Regions from separate parts of the Clostridium chromiireducens genome, predicted to be linked through region 1. Evidence: a T-box and tRNA genes for the amino acid it is inferred to sense, from the RefSeq annotation. Region 1 holds a T-box; the other holds one or more tRNA genes.
The links. The T-box of region 1 lies ahead of D2A34_RS25535 (glycine--tRNA ligase). A T-box ahead of a tRNA ligase gene usually reads a tRNA of that ligase, here a tRNA-Gly.

Region 1 (3,422 bases):
ATCCTGCCTTCTATATCTCTTACCTATACTTCCAGTTTCATCAAAATCTAAGTTAAACTTTTTGCTTAAATCTCCATAAAGGTCTAGAGCCTTTTCAGAAAGCTTCTTAGAAAGAGGCAATATTGCCGCCTTAAATGGAGCTAATGCTGGATGTAAATGCATTACAGTTCTAACATCTCCACCTTCTAACTCTTCTTCATCATAAGCTTCAATTAAGAATGCTAAAGCAACTCTATCAGCGCCTAATGATGGCTCTATAACATATGGTATATACTTTTCATTAGTTGTCTGATCTAAATAGCTTAGATCTTGTCCTGAGTGTTCTTGATGTTTAGATAAATCGTAATCAGTTCTATCTGCTATCCCCCAAAGTTCACCCCATCCAAATGGAAATAAGTATTCTATATCCGATGTCGCATTTGAATAGAACGATAGCTCTTCCTCACCATGATCTCTCATCCTTAAATTATCAGGTTTTACATTTAGATTAAGCAAAAAGTTCCAACAATAATCCTTCCAGTATTTGTGCCATTCTAAATCAGTTCCTGGTTTACAGAAGAATTCTAATTCCATTTGTTCAAATTCTCTTGTTCTAAAAGTAAAATTACCAGGTGTAATCTCATTTCTGAAAGATTTACCTATTTGAGCTATACCAAACGGAACTTTCTTTCTAGATGTCCTTTGTACAGCTTTAAAGTTAACAAATATACCTTGTGCTGTTTCTGGTCTTAGGTAAATTTCTGCTTTAGCATCTTCCGTAACACCTTGGAATGTTTTAAACATAAGATTAAATTTTCTTATATCTGTATAATTCATTTTTCCACATTTCGGACAAACTATATTATTACTCTCAATATATTCTTTTAACTGATCATTAGTCCATCCATCAGCGCTAGCTACCTCTGCTCCATTTTCTGTCATATGATCTTCAACTAATTTATCTGCTCTAAATCTTGCCTTACATTCTTTACAGTCCATTAACGGATCCGAGAAACCTCCAACGTGTCCTGAAGCAACCCAGACTTCTCTATTCATTAAAATAGCGGAGTCTAATCCAACATTGTAAGGGCTTTCTTGAACAAATTTCTTCCACCATGCTTTTTTAACGTTATTTTTGAACTCTACTCCTAGAGGACCATAATCCCACGAATTTGCTAGCCCACCATATATATCAGAGCCAGGAAATACAAATCCTCTATTTTTACAAAGAGCTACAATCTTTTCCATTGTTTTTTCTACTGCCATCGTTTTATCCCTCCAAATATTTTTTGATAAAAATAAAAAGGCTATAAGCACAAAGGGACGAAATACAATTCCGCGGTTCCACCCTTCTTGGCTCTAGCCCATCTTTCTTCTCTAATTAACCTACACTCAAAAGCTCCATTCATTTACAAATAATAATGATTTCCACCAAACATCATCTCTCTTTAATTTACTTATAAATTACTCCTCTTTTTCAACGTGTATATTCAATTTATAAATTTATTTTAACAAAATTCCTTTATATGTCAAGATTAAATTATCTTTTAAAAAAGTATAAAAAAAATGGCTCCGCGAAGAGGACTCGAACCTCCAACCTATCGGTTAACAGCCGAGTGCTCCACCATTGAGCTATCGCGGAACGTCATTACTTAATCTATTATATCAAACTTTTATAATTATGCAACCCCATTTTTCATATTTATTTATTTTCTTTTATATATAGACTTGTGTTTATATATAAACCTGATAATGAGCAATAATTTGAGGAGGAATTATATGAACAAATACACCTCATAGGCAGTTTCACTAGAAATCTAGCATTCCGGAATTTCCGTTATGAAAAAAGTACTTACATCCAATCTAATTCACTTTAACAGTTTATAATTACAATTTATCAACATAAAAATCTTCAACTGATATACCTTAAAATTTTCGATTTTAATCATAACAAAAATAATATAATTTAATATATTAAAAGGGTGGAGAATAATTCCCACCCTTAGCTATTTCACTTATTTCTATTTTCTAAAAAAGTATAAAAAAATGGCTCCGCGAAGAGGACTCGAACCTCCAACCTATCGGTTAACAGCCGAGTGCTCCACCATTGAGCTATCGCGGAACGTCATTACTTAATCTATTATATCACCTTTTTATAATTATGCAACCCTTTTTTTCAATTCTTTTATTTTTTTCAAATATGAACTTTTATCTCCGTCTAAACCTAAATATGTAATTCATTTATGGGGGACAATACTTACAATATATACCTTGCAGATAAATCTATTAGAGATCCGGTACTTCAAGAACTTATGTCACCTTTACCTTAACATGGATGCAAATTTACATAACATGAATATAATTTAATATATTAAAAGGGTAGAAAACACTTTCTACCCTTAACTACTTACTGATTTTTATTTTTCAAAAAAGTATAAAAAAATGGCTCCGCGAAGAGGACTCGAACCTCCAACCTATCGGTTAACAGCCGAGTGCTCCACCATTGAGCTATCGCGGAACGTCATTACTTAATCTATTATATCAAACTTTTATAATTATGCAAGCTTTTTATATTAATTTTTTTAAATAAGTTAAGAATAACTTGTTTAAAATTCATAATAACTAGTTTCTTTACAATATATTGAAATTTCATTGAGTTTTCTCGAAATATATCTATATGCAAAATCCTAATCAATATAAAAAAAGATCCATACACGTTCTATATGAACACATATGAATCTTTTATCGTATATATTACTACGTATTAAACTTTACAAAAATTTCTTTTTCAGGACCTACTTAGCTTCTTTATTATTTTTGTGGCCTCATTGTTGGGAATAATATAACATCTCTAATTGAAGCTGAATCAGTCAAGAACATTATAAGTCTATCTATACCCATTCCCATTCCACCTGTCGGCGGCATACCAGTTTCAAGAGCGCTCATGAATTGCTCATCTAACATATACGCTTCATCGTCTCCAAGTTCTCTCTCTTTAGCTTGTTGTTCAAATCTTTCTCTTTGAACTATAGGATCATTTAATTCTGAGTATGCATTACAAAGTTCTCTACCGAATACAAAACCTTCGAATCTCTCAGTGAATTCAGGATTTCCTCTCTTTTTCTTTGTAAGAGGTGAAATTTCAACTGGATAATCTGTAACGAACGTTGGCTGAATCATGTTTGCTTCACCGAATTCCTCATATAAGGCATTTAGTACTTCACCCTTTGTAACTGTATCTAATGGTTTAGCAAATTCTATATGTTTCTCTTTTGCTATAGCCTGAGCTTCCTCATTAGATTTAATTTCGTTAAAGTCTACACCTGCATATTCTTTAACAGCATCAACCATAGTTATTCTTCTCCATGGTGGTTTAAAATCTATTTCTGTACCTTGATAAGTAACTTTAGTAGTTCCATTTATCTTTTCACAAATATATGCAA
Region 2 (3,422 bases), on a different contig from region 1:
TATAGATAACGATAATGAACAACGCATTAAAAGAAATTTTGAGACTATAGAATATATGTTTAAAAATGAAGAAAATACCTTACAAAGAATTCTTGTAGACTTAGGTGAATGGGATGATACTTATAAGTTTGTAAGTGAACCAAGTCAGGAATATATTGATTCGAATTTAACTGATTCTACATTAAAAAATTTTAATTTAAAAAATATAATTTACTTAGATAATCACGGGAAAATGGTTTATTCTAAGGAATATAATATAGAAAAGGGAAGCAGTGAAGAGTTTGTAAAAAGACTTTTATTAAATAGTAAGAACTTTGATAAAACAGATAGTCAAAAGACAGGTTTATTGTGTTTGAAAGGAAAAATTTATATTATTGGAATATTGCCTGTAACATCAACCAATAAACAATTAGAGAGTAACGGAACAATAATAATGGTTCGTGAAATTGATGAAACTTTATTAGAATATATAAAAAATGTTACTAGTGAAGATTTGACAATTACTGAAGCTCATCAGGAAAATTATAAATATAAAGAGACTATGAACTATATAAATTTCGATGATAATGTTATCTCATACAATACAAAAACTCTCGAAGCTAATAAAACAATAAAAGATATTAATAATGAAAACTCAATATCTATTTCTATAAAAAGTAAAAGTCATAGTGAGGAACATATAAATTATTTCTTAAGAAATTTTATTTTTAAAATGTTGTGTTTAATTAGTATAATTATAGCAATTGATATTGTAATCGTTAATAAATATATATTAAAAAGACTTTCAAAATTGACTAGTTTTATGGAAGAGGTTGGTATAACTAAAGATACTACATTATCTATTAATATTGAAGGGAAAGATGAAATAAATAAGCTGGCCAATACAACTAATAAAATGCTTTCTGCAATTAATTCAGCAAATGAAGAAATAGTATTTCTAAATTATACAGATATACTTACAGGTTTAAAAAATAGAGCGTATATGGAAAAGATATTTAGGGTCATGGATGATGCGAAAGATATTAATTATCACATTATAATGGGAGATATTAATGGTTTAAAGTTAACAAATGATGCATTTGGTTATTTAGAAGGAGATAGACTGCTATATCTTGTAAGTAAAATACTCAAAGAAAGCTCGGAAACTGATGATATAATTTCAAGGTGGGGTGGAGATGCGTTTATAATATTAGTAAGAAATAAAACTAGGGACTACACCATGAAATTAATGGAGACAATAAAAGATAGGTGTGAAAATGAAACAGAATTTCATTTTAAGATAAGTATAGCATTAGGAAGTGCAGGATCATATGAGGAAGCTTCAAATGCAGAATCAGTAATGGGACTCGCAGAAAAGAGAATGTATAGGAATAAACTTTTGGAAGATAGGAGTATCAGAAGTTCTACTATATGTTCACTTCTAAGAACTCTACATGAAAAACATAGTGAAACAAAAGAACATACCATGAGAATTAAAGACTTAAGTGTAAAACTCGGAAAACGGATTGGATTGTCGAAAGAAAAGCTGGATGAATTGGAGATTTTATCAACATTACACGATATAGGTAAGATTGGCATACCGGAACATATTCTTCTGAAGCCTTCAAAACTAACTGATGAAGAATGGTGTATCATGAAAACGCACTCTGAAATAGGGTATAGAATTGCATCTTCAACTCCAGAATTAGCTCATATTGCAAACTATATATTGGCGCATCATGAAAGATATGACGGGACAGGCTATCCTAATAAGCTGAAGGGAGAAGAAATACCATTACTATCAAGAATAATTAGTATAGCTGATTCTTATGACGTAATGACTCATAAAAGAGTTTATAAGCAGGCATTTGAAAAAGAGTATGTGGTTGAAGAGCTCAAAAGATGTTCTGGAACACAATTTGATCCGATTCTTGTAAAAGAATTTATTGCCTTAATAGAAGACAAATTGATTTAAAGATGGCTTTTATCTATTTTATAGTAGGATATTTGAAATTATAAAGTTTCAAATATCCTATTTTTCAGATCTTAACCAGTACAGGGATACGGTATAGATAGCAGATTAACATTAACTTCAGTGATTTATTTGTAGAAATTTAAACTTTTATGTTGACAACTTATGATATGTGACATATAATAAACAAGCAGCACAGATTGCGGGTATCGTATATCGGTAATACTCCAGCCTTCCAAGCTGGAAAGGTGGGTTCGATTCCCACTACCCGCTCCATACAGATTTAAAGAGTCTGTAACATAATAAATAATATGCGTTTTTAGCTCAGCTGGATAGAGCAACGCCCTTCTAAGGCGTGGGCCAGGGGTTCGAATCCCTTAAAACGCACCATATGGTGTACGTAGTTCAGTTGGTAGAGCGCCAGTTTGTGGCACTGGTTGTCGTGGGTTCGAGTCCCATCGTTCACCCCATTAAAGATATGGCAAATCGGTAAGATATTTACTTAACTCGATTATTTGTAAAATAGAATCATGCTGTCATAATTATTATTTTGGTTCACTAGCTCAGTCGGTAGAGCACATGACTTTTAATCATGGTGTCCCGGGTTCGATTCCCGGGTGAGCCACCAAATTATTTAGATAAAGTAGGAAAATGTAATTAAATATACATTTCCTACTTTATTTTTTGTTATATTTATTTTTGCAGTATCGAATAAAAAAATAAATATAACACAGTCATATGTTAAGATGAAAATCTAAGAAATAGATAGACAATACTTATCTGATTATATTCGATATATTGTAAGTTGTGTTATAATGTTCATAAAAAACGTAAAGATGTATGTGACTCAGTTGAAATTATTGATAAAAATGAAGATTCTATTATTGAAATTGAAGTGAATTTAAGTAATGAATAAGACTAAATTAACAAAAGAGGTGATGTATATATGCCAGTATTAAGATTAAGGTCAGTAGACGAAAATAAGGCTTGCGCTATAAGTAAGGCTTTAATAGACGAACTACAGGAGCTATTACAATGTCCAAGAGATTACTTTAGCATAGAGCTTGTTCAATCCAAATTTATTGCAGATGGTGAGTTTGCTTTGGGATATCCAATGGTTGATGTTTCATGGTTCGATAGGGGACAGGAAGTTCAGGATACTGCAGCAAAGATTATTACAAAATATATAAATTCAATTGGATATGAAAGTGTCGATGTGATTTTTCATAACCTCGAAAAAAGCAGGTATTATGAGAACGGTGAGCACTTCTAAAAAGGAAACAAATCTTAGCTCGTAAAATCAAAGCTAAGGTTTGTTTCCCTTTGCATATCATACAACATTTTCATCAGCCTCTATATAAATATTGGTATCTTCTAAAGCATTTATAAATATGTCTACTAATTCTGAATTAAATTGTCTGCCTCTTTCTTCTTCAAGTATATTAATTGCTTTAGTATAACCTAGACTTTT

Region 2: it has a tRNA-Gly gene. The T-box ahead of D2A34_RS25535 (glycine--tRNA ligase) is inferred to sense a tRNA for this amino acid. The anticodon was not compared.

The regions. Positions count from the first base shown of each region.
Region 1 is NZ_QXDJ01000010.1:123,288-126,709, reverse strand. Features, by position in the region: gene D2A34_RS25535 (glycine--tRNA ligase) at 1-1,245, opposite strand, end outside; T-box leader at 1,296-1,469, opposite strand; tRNA gene D2A34_RS25530 (tRNA-Asn) at 1,547-1,621, opposite strand; tRNA gene D2A34_RS25525 (tRNA-Asn) at 2,027-2,101, opposite strand; tRNA gene D2A34_RS25520 (tRNA-Asn) at 2,423-2,497, opposite strand; gene lysS (lysine--tRNA ligase) at 2,791-3,422, opposite strand, start outside.
Region 2 is NZ_QXDJ01000002.1:179,887-183,308, forward strand. Features, by position in the region: gene D2A34_RS06080 (HD domain-containing phosphohydrolase) at 1-1,954, shown strand, start outside; tRNA gene D2A34_RS06085 (tRNA-Gly) at 2,154-2,227, shown strand; tRNA gene D2A34_RS06090 (tRNA-Arg) at 2,265-2,341, shown strand; tRNA gene D2A34_RS06095 (tRNA-His) at 2,346-2,421, shown strand; tRNA gene D2A34_RS06100 (tRNA-Lys) at 2,504-2,579, shown strand; gene D2A34_RS06105 (DUF1904 domain-containing protein) at 2,898-3,224, shown strand; gene D2A34_RS06110 (HD-GYP domain-containing protein) at 3,282-3,422, opposite strand, start outside.